2 regions of the Lelliottia sp. RD5 genome follow, and region 1 is predicted to be linked to the other one. Evidence: predicted binding sites of a transcription regulator. Region 1 holds the regulator's gene; the other holds the start of a gene.
The links. The regulator CRP, encoded in region 1, controls carbon source genes, mostly activating them, when cyclic AMP is high. The targets are predictions, from matches to a motif close to ATGTGANNNNNNTCACAT.
Positions count from the first base shown of each region.

Region 1 (5,010 bases):
ATTATGGTGAACATGAACGCTCGCTTGAACAAAAGGTCGCCGATGTGAAACGGCAGCTACAAAATGGCGAGGTGTTGCTGGTGTGGTCTGAACTGCACGAAACCGTCAACATCATGCCGCGCAATCAGTTTCGCGGCTGATCGCTTCATCATTCCAGTCAGGGAGTTGCTATGTCCGCCAGACATCCGGTTATTGCCGTTACGGGGTCAAGTGGTGCGGGAACCACGACCACCAGCCTCGCGTTTCGTAAGATTTTCGCGCAACTCAACTTGCGCGCCGCCGAGGTAGAAGGCGACAGTTTTCATCGCTATACCCGCCCCGAAATGGACATGGCGATCCGCAAGGCGCGCGATCTCGGCAAACACATCAGCTACTTCGGGCCAGACGCCAACGACTTCAGTTTGCTGGAGCAAACCTTTGCCGAGTACGGCCATACCGGCACAGGGCAATCGCGTAAATATCTGCATACCTATGACGAAGCGGTGCCGTGGAACCAGGTGCCCGGCACGTTTACGCCGTGGCAGCCGCTCCCGGAACCGACCGATGTGCTGTTTTATGAAGGATTGCACGGCGGTGTGGTAACGCCACAGCATGACGTAGCGCAGCACGTCGATTTGCTGGTCGGCGTGGTGCCTATCGTCAACCTGGAGTGGATCCAGAAACTCACTCGCGACACCAGCGAGCGCGGCCATTCGCGTGAAGCGGTCATGGACTCGGTGGTGCGCTCAATGGAAGATTACATTAACTTCCTGACGCCGCAGTTTTCCCGCACGCACATTAACTTCCAGCGCGTCCCGACGGTGGATACGTCGAATCCCTTCGCGGCAAAAACGATTCCGTCGCTGGACGAAAGCTTTGTGGTGATCCACTTCCGTAATCTGGACGATATTGATTATCCGTGGCTGCTGGCGATGCTGCAGGGCTCGTTTATTTCGCACATTAATACGCTGGTGGTGCCGGGCGGGAAGATGGGACTGGCGATGGAGCTGATCATGATGCCGCTGGTACAACGGCTGATGGAAGGCAAAAAGATCGAATGATCCTTTTCCCTCTCCTTGTGGGAGAGGGTCTGAATCTCGTCAACGCTTACGCGTCGATCACCTCGTAGGAGTGAGTGATTTTCACCGCTTTCTCCAGCATCAACGCCACCGAGCAGTACTTCTCCGCAGAAAGATCCACCGCACGGGAAACCGCGGCATCTTTCAACGCTTTGCCAGTCACAATGAAGTGCAGATTGATATGCGTAAACAGACGCGGTGCTTCTTCGCGACGCTCAGATGTCAGCTTCACTTCACAATCGGTGACGTCATGACGCCCTTTTTGCAGAATCGAGACGACGTCAATGGCGCTGCATCCGCCCGCCGCCATCAGCACCACTTCCATCGGGCTTGGCGCTTTATCGCCGGAGTTACCATCCATCAAAATCTGGTGTCCTGAAGCGGATTCGCCGAGGAACGTTAAACCTTCAACCCATTTCACACGCGCTTGCATTTTATTCACTCCGACGTTGCATTTTTCCGGACAGATTACCCGCGCGTTACAATTCTCGCAACGGAAGACGACCTGCGTCATGCTGAAGCGAGACACCAGGAGACACGCGGCAAAAGCTATGCTAAAACACTCTGGATGCTACAGTAATACATTGACGTTACACATGTATGCAGAGGACATCAAACATTACAGGCTGCAAACACTTATGACAGCCTAGTTCCCAGGTACGGGGAAGAATTCGATTGCAACCCCAGAGTCAGGATGCGATTTATGACTCTGGTGACAGCTTATAACAGAGGATAACAGCGCATGGTGCTTGGCAAACCGCAAACAGACCCGACTCTCGAATGGTTCTTGTCTCATTGCCATATTCATAAGTACCCATCGAAGAGCACGCTGATTCACCAGGGTGAAAAAGCGGAAACGTTGTATTACATCGTCAAAGGCTCGGTGGCAGTGCTTATTAAAGATGAAGAAGGAAAAGAGATGATCCTTTCTTATCTGAACCAGGGCGATTTCATCGGCGAACTGGGCCTGTTTGAAGAAGGCCAGGAACGTAGCGCCTGGGTACGTGCAAAATCAGCCTGTGAAGTGGCTGAAATCTCCTACAAAAAATTCCGTCAGTTGATTCAGGTTAACCCGGATATTCTGTTGCGCCTGTCTTCGCAGATGGCTCGCCGTCTGCAAATCACCTCCGAGAAAGTGGGTAACCTCGCCTTCCTGGATGTAACGGGTCGCATCGCGCAAACGCTGTTGAACCTGGCGAAACAGCCTGACGCTATGACCCACCCTGACGGCATGCAAATTAAAATTACCCGTCAGGAAATTGGTCAGATCGTGGGTTGCTCCCGTGAAACCGTTGGCCGTATCCTGAAAATGCTGGAAGATCAGAACCTGATCTCCGCCCACGGTAAAACCATCGTGGTTTACGGAACGCGTTAATTCCGGTCGAACGGCGTGCCATCGCAAGGTGTCACGCCGTTTTTGTCTCTGGCATCTATGTGGCGCAGGCTGATCTATCACCCGGAAGTTAACTACGCACTTCGGCAAACGCTGGTGTTATGTCTCCCCGTGGCCGTCGGTTTGATTCTGGGTCATCTGCAACACGGTCTGCTTTTTTCCCTCGTTCCTGCCTGCTGTAATATTGCCGGTCTCGATACCCCGCATAAACGCTTTTTCAAGCGCCTGATTATTGGCGGCTCGCTGTTTGCCGGATGCAGTCTCGCGGTACAGCTATTACTGGCGCGCGATATCCCCCTGCCGTTGATTTTGACCGTACTGGCACTCACGCTCGGCGTGACGGCGGAAATCAGTTCTCTGCATGCCCGCTTGCTTCCCGCCTCACTGATTGCATCGATCTTTACGCTCAGCCTCGCCGGGAATATGCCCGTCTGGGAACCGCTGCTGATCTACGCGTTTGGCACGCTGTGGTACGGATTATTCAACTGGTTCTGGTTCTGGATGTGGCGCGAGCAGCCGTTGCGCGAATCCTTAAGCCTGCTCTACGTTCAGCTCGCTGATTACTGCGAAGCAAAATACACCCTGCTGACGCAGCATACCGATCCGGAAAAGGCGCTGCCGCCGTTACTGACGCGTCAGCAAAAAGTGGTCGATTTAATCAGCCAGTGTTATCAGCAGCTACACATGCTGGCGGCCAATAAAAACCATGAATACAAACGGCTGCTGCGCACGTTTCAGGTAGGGCTGGATTTACAGGAACATATTTCCGTCAGCCTGCATCATCCACAGGAAGTGCAAAAGCTGGTGGAGCGCAGTCACGCCGAAGCGGTGATCCGCTGGAATGCCCAGACGGTCGCGGCGCGACTGCGCGTGCTGGCTGACGATATTCTCTATCACCGCTACCCCACGCGCTTTACCATGGATAAACAGTTGGGCGCGCTGGAGAAAATTGCCCGTCAGCATCCCGATAATCCGGTCGGACAGTTCTGCGCCTGGCACTTCAGCCGTATCGCACGCGTGCTGCGCACCCAGCGTCCGCTCTATTCCCGTGATCTGATGGCGGATAAGCAGAAACGTTTGCCGCTGCTGCCGGCGCTCAAAAGCTATCTGTCATTTAAATCCCCTGCTTTGCGTAATGCGGCGCGCATTAGCGTGATGCTCAGTATCGCCAGCCTGATGGGCGTGGCGCTGCATTTACCCAAGCCCTACTGGATTTTAATGACCGTGCTGTTCGTGACGCAGAACGGCTATGGCGCGACGCGGGTGCGGATCCTGCACCGGGCGGGCGGAACCCTTGCCGGTCTGGTGATTGCGGGCGTCACGCTGCACTTCCACGTCCCGGACGGTTACACCCTGGCGGGCATGCTGCTTATCACGCTGGTCAGCTATCTGTTTATCCGTAAAAACTACGGCTGGGCGATGGTCGGCTTTACGGTCACCGCGGTGTATACCCTGCAACTGCTTACCCTGAATGGCGAACAGTTTATTGTCGCCCGACTGGTGGATACGCTGATTGGCTGTCTGATTGCGTTTGGCGGTATGGTCTGGCTGTGGCCACAGTGGCAAAGCGGCCTGTTGCGCCAGAATGCGCATGATGCGCTCGAGGCCGACCAGCAGGCTATTCGCCTGATTCTCAGTGCCGATCCGCAGCCGTCGCCGCTGGCGTACCAACGTATGAAGGTCAATCAGGCTCATAACGCGCTGTTTAACTCGCTGAATCAGGCCATGCAAGAGCCGGGCTTTAATTCGCACTATCTGGCCGATATGAAACTGTGGGTCACCCACAGCCAATTCATTGTCGAGCATATCAACGCGATGACTACGCTGGCGCGCGAGCATACGATGCTGACGCCGGATTTGGCGCAGCGTTATTTGCAGTCGTGTGAAATTGCGTTGCAGCGGTGTCAGCAGCGCCTGGAATATGACGCGCCGGGTGAATCAGGGGATATGAATATTCTTGAAGGACCAGAAACGCTCACCTACGGTCCGATGAGCACGCTGGAACAGCACTTGCAGCGCATACTCGGGCATCTGAACACCATGCATACCATTTCATCGGTCGCCTGGCGACAACGCCCGCATCATGGAATTTGGTTAACGCGCCTGCTGCGGCGCGAATCCCATTAACCCTTAACGATTTTCCCTACCGCCGCGGCAAAGCGCGCCATACCGTCGTCGATATCCTGTGCTTCAACCACCAGCGACGGTGCAAAGCGCATCACGTCCGGTCCAGCATTCAGCACCATCACCCCTTCGTGCGCGGCAGCATGGAGGAAATCACGCGCGCGGCCCTGGTATTGTGGCTTCAGTTCTGCGCCAACCAGCAGCCCCATTCCACGAATATCGCTGAACACATCGTACTGGGCATCAATCTGCTGAAGATGTTTCACAAACTGTTCGCGTTTCATACTCACACCGTTCAGCACGTCTGGCGTGTTGATAATATCAAACGCCGCACCCGCGATAGCACAAGCCAGCGGATTCCCGCCGTAGGTCGACCCGTGAGATCCCACGTGGAATGCCGACGCGATCTCCTGGGTTGTCAGCACAGCACTGACC
Region 1 covers NZ_JBVYHQ010000012.1:21,469-26,478, forward strand. The annotation lists gene AC0LWE_RS21610 (YheU family protein) at 1-140, shown strand, start outside; gene AC0LWE_RS21615 (phosphoribulokinase) at 171-1,040, shown strand; gene AC0LWE_RS21620 (OsmC family protein) at 1,087-1,491, opposite strand; gene crp (cAMP-activated global transcriptional regulator CRP) at 1,801-2,433, shown strand; gene AC0LWE_RS21630 (YccS/YhfK family putative transporter) at 2,491-4,578, shown strand; gene argD (bifunctional acetylornithine/succinyldiaminopimelate transaminase) at 4,575-5,010, opposite strand, start outside.

Region 2 (5,010 bases), on a different contig from region 1:
CATGGCTTATCACGCGTGGCTGACGTTCAAGGATACGGGTATTGCGCGCGGCCTCTTCGCCAAGCCAGGTGGTATTGGTGCGTGAACCTTCGGCGCGATATTTTTCCAGATCCGACAGACGCACCATATAGCCCGTGACGCGCACCAGATCGTTTCCGGCAACGTTAGCGGTGAACTCGCGCATTCCGGCATTAAACGCGCCGAGACACAGCTGAACAACCGCCTGCGGGTTACGTTTGATGGTTTCGTCCAGCGTCAAAATATCGCTGATCCCGGAAGGATAGTGTTTATGATGCGGCGCGACGGCGAGCAAATGGCTGATCGGATCGGGCTCATCGCCGTACGGCAATCGTGCCCCCGGCGTGGTGCCGGAATCAGAGCTGATGCCAGACTGGGCGTGCAGCATGGCGCGCTGCTTCCAGCCATGTTTTACCGGCGTATTCTCGACAAAGTGGGCAAGCTGTTCGCTGATGCGATAGCCCAGCGCATTGGCTTGCTCATCTTTCCCGTAACGGCCAGGGTGGCCCGATTTCTCGCACAGCACATTTACCGCTTCTGCCAGACTGTACATGCCAAACATCGGCACAAAACGATCGGCATCAATCAGCCCCTCTTTCACCAGGAAGCTATTCTCAAAGAAGCCGGATTGCTGATACAGGAAATCACAGCGGGCATCGATGATGGCGATCTGCTGCTGGCAGTAATGCGGCAGCGTGCGGTCGAAGAAATCCTCTGTGGACTCGCTGTGCTCGGCGATGGCTTTCAGATTCAGACGTACCAGGGTGCTGCCACCGCCGGCCAACGGCAGCGAGTTGTAGCAACTCACGACGCCAAAACGACCTTTTGTGAAAATTCTATCATTCATCGGACCATTAGAAATATGCGGTTTACTGCACTCACAAATATTTTTCGCGACTTCAAGTAGCAGATCGTCGGGCGTAATTTTCGGATCATAAATAAAGGTAAGATTCGGTGCAACCTGCTTCAGGTCTGCATCTGTGCGTAAAATGGCGCGTGCCACAGGCGAATCTTCCGGACCGATATTGGCATGCATAAAGGCGTCAGGCAGCGTTCTGTCCAGGTAACGCCAGAAGCGTTTTATTCTGCTTTCGATTTCTTCTTGTGTTAGAATTCTAACATAAGGTTGTAGCAGTGCATCGAGATGGCCCAGAAACACCGGCATCGATGTGACGGAAGGAACATGGTGATAAAGAATGGTTAGCAGCGAAAGCGCGTCATCAAGATCCTTTGCGCCTTCGAGCTCCAGCCATTCTGACCCGTTCGCCAGAAATTTGGCGTAATCAGGCAGAACGTAGCGCGGTTTGAAAGGCGCATGGCCTTCAAACATGTCGCAGATAAACCCGTCATCCAGCGCTGAACGCGCCGCGGGTGGCAGACCGGGATAGGGCAGATTGTTTTCCGCTTCCAGCGCCAGAAAATGGCGTTTTTGCTCAGGCGTCAGTACCGGGCTTGTCACAATTTGCTGGCAACGTTGTTGCATAGCATCGAGACCGGAGGTGGACATAGTCGCTTCCTTATTATTCTGCGGATGATGGGCCGATTGTAGGAAGTCATTACGCTGAAGCTATTGATCAGAAGCGGGTGATTGCTGCTTTAGTCAGCAGATTCAGGACTGAAATTTGAAGTAGATCTCATTACAGTAATGCAAATTTGTATGCAGTTTTCATTAACTGTGATGAATGTCGAAGTGTGAGTGCGGGTGAATGTTAGAATACTCACATACCCGCAAGGTGAAAAATTATACGGCGATGCCGTTGGAGATTGTTATGACTGATTTAACCGCAAGCAGCCTGCGCGCGTTGAAACTGATGGACCTGACTACCCTGAACGATGACGACACGAATGAGAAAGTGATCGCGCTGTGTCATCAGGCGAAAACGCCAGTGGGCAATACCGCCGCTGTCTGCATTTACCCACGTTTTATCCCCATTGCGCGTAAAACGCTGAACGCGCAGGGCACGCCTGAAGTGCGCATCGCGACCGTAACCAACTTCCCACATGGCAATGACGATATCGATATCGCGCTGGCAGAAACACGCGCAGCGATTGCTTACGGTGCGGATGAAGTTGACGTGGTGTTCCCTTACCGTGCGCTGATCGCAGGTAACGAGCAGGTCGGTTTTGATCTGGTGAAAGCCTGTAAAGACGCCTGTGCGGCGGCAAACGTTCTGCTGAAAGTGATCATCGAAACCGGTGAACTGAAAGAAGAAGCGTTGATTCGTAAAGCGTCTGAAATCTCTATCAAAGCCGGTGCAGATTTCATCAAAACGTCCACCGGTAAAGTACCGGTCAACGCCACGCCAGAAAGCGCACGCATCATGATGGAAGTGATTCGCGATATGGGCGTGTCTAAAACCGTTGGCTTTAAACCTGCGGGCGGCGTTCGCACTGCCGAAGACGCGCAGCAGTTCCTGGCGATCGCTGACGATCTGTTCGGCGCAGACTGGGCCGATTCACGCCACTATCGTTTTGGCGCTTCCAGCCTGCTGGCTAGCCTGTTGAAAACGCTGGGTCACGGCGACGGTAAGAGCGCAAGCGGCTACTAATATTACTCCTGCGGCGATAGTGTTTCGCCGCATTTAACCTGATTCCTGGGGGCTACTTTGTTTCTCGCACAAGAAATTATTCGTAAAAAACGTGATGGTCATGCATTAAGCGACGAAGAAATCCGTTTCTTTATTAACGGTATTCGCGACAACACCATCTCTGAAGGGCAAATTGCTGCCCTGGCGATGACCATCTTTTTCCACGATATGTCGATGCCGGAACGTGTATCGCTGACCATGGCGATGCGGGATTCAGGTAGCGTTCTGGACTGGAAAAGCCTCAATCTTAACGGCCCGATCGTGGACAAGCACTCCACGGGCGGCGTAGGGGATGTCACCTCTCTGATGCTTGGCCCAATGATCGCCGCATGCGGCGGCTACATCCCAATGATCTCCGGGCGCGGCCTGGGTCACACGGGCGGTACGCTCGACAAACTGGAAGCCATTCCGGGTTTCGATATCTTTCCGAACGACACGCGTTTTCGCGAAATTATTAAAGACGTTGGTGTGGCGATTATCGGCCAGACCAGCTCTCTGGCTCCGGCGGATAAGCGTTTTTACGCGACCCGCGACATCACCGCGACGGTTGATTCCATCCCGCTGATCACGGCTTCTATCCTGGCCAAAAAACTGGCCGAAGGGCTGGATGCGCTGGTGATGGACGTGAAAGTGGGCAGCGGTGCATTTATGCCGACATTTGAGCTCTCTGCGGCACTGGCTGAAGCGATCGTTGGCGTTTCCAACGGCGCGGGTGTGCGCACCACGGCATTGCTGACGGACATGAATCAGGTGCTGGCCTCGAGCGCCGGTAACGCGGTTGAAGTCCGCGAGGCGGTGCAGTTCCTGACGGGCGAATACCGTAACCCGCGTCTGTTCGACGTCACCATGGCGCTGTGCGTTGAAATGCTGATTTCCGGCAAGCTGGCCAAAGACGACACCGAAGCGCGTGCCAAATTGCAAGCTGTGCTGGATAACGGTAAAGCGGCAGAGATCTTTGGCCGTATGGTTGCGGCGCAAAAAGGCCCGAACGATTTCGTTGAGAACTATGCGAAATACCTGCCAACCGCCATGCTCAGCAAAGCGGTGTATGCCGATACAGAAGGCTTTGTCAGTGCAATGGATACCCGTGCGCTGGGCATGGCAGTGGTCTCGATGGGCGGCGGTCGTCGTCAGGCGTCGGACACTATTGATTACAGCGTTGGCTTTACTGATATGGCGCGTCTGGGCGACAGCGTTGACGGGCAGCGTCCGCTAGCCGTTATCCATGCGAAAGACGAAAACAGCTGGCAGGAAGCGGCGAAAGCGGTGAAAGCGGCCATTACGCTTGATGACAAAGCGCCAGAAAGCACACCAACGGTCTATCGTCGTATCACCGATTAGTCGTATACTGATCTGATCGAATTTTTATGAAGCACTGAGTACGGAGAATATGATGAAACGTGCATTTATTATGGTGCTGGACTCATTCGGCATCGGCGCTACAGAAGATGCGGATCGCTTTGGTGACGTAGGTTCTGACACCATGGGTCACATCGCAGAAGCCTGTGCAAAAGGTGAAGCGGATATCGGCCGTCAAGGCCCGTTGAAATTGCCGAACCTGACGCGTCTGGGTCTGGTGAAAGCGCATGAAGGTTCTACCGGTAAAGTGGCCGCGGGTATGGATGCGAACGCGGAAGTGGTTGGCGCATACGCCTGGGCTCACGAGCTCTCTTCCGGGAAAGATACCCCGTCAGGTCACTGGGAAATCGCTGGCGTGCCGGTGCTGTTTGATTGGGGTTATTTCTCCGATCACGAGAACAGCTTCCCGCAGAAATTGCTGGATAAGCTGGTTGAGCGCGGCAATCTGCCGGGTTACCTCGGTAACTGCCACTCATCAGGTACGGTAATTCTGGATCAGCTCGGCGAAGAACATATGAAAACCGGCAAGCCGATTTTCTATACCTCTGCTGACTCGGTGTTCCAGATTGCCTGTCACGAAGAGACTTTCGGTCTCGATCGACTGTATGAGCTGTGCGAAATCGCGCGTGAAGAGCTGACCGAAGGCGGCTACAACATTGGCCGCGTTATCGCACGTCCGTTTATCGGCAACAAGCCGGGTGAATTCCAGCGTACCGGTAACCGTCACGATCTGGCCGTTGAACCGCCAGCCGCGACTGTACTGCAGAAACTGGTTGATGAGAAAGATGGCCAGGTGGTTTCCGTGGGTAAAATCGCGGACATCTACGCTAACTGTGGTATCACCAAAAAAGTGAAAGCCACCGGTCTGGATGCGCTGTTTGACGCGACCGTTAAAGAGATGAAAGACGCGGGTGATAAGACAATCGTCTTCACCAACTTCGTGGACTTCGACTCTTCCTGGGGCCACCGTCGTGATATCGCCGGTTACGCTGCTGGGCTTGAGCTGTTCGACCGCCGTCTGCCTGAGCTGATGGAGCTGGTGGGA
Region 2 covers NZ_JBVYHQ010000006.1:39,418-44,427, forward strand. The annotation lists gene AC0LWE_RS17370 (YjjW family glycine radical enzyme activase) at 1-3, opposite strand, end outside; gene AC0LWE_RS17375 (YjjI family glycine radical enzyme) at 1-1,525, opposite strand, end outside; gene deoC (deoxyribose-phosphate aldolase) at 1,788-2,567, shown strand; gene deoA (thymidine phosphorylase) at 2,625-3,947, shown strand; gene deoB (phosphopentomutase) at 4,000-5,010, shown strand, end outside.
Region 2: a site for CRP is predicted at 1,639-1,656, ahead of deoC (deoxyribose-phosphate aldolase). Genes of this name have one in related genera too.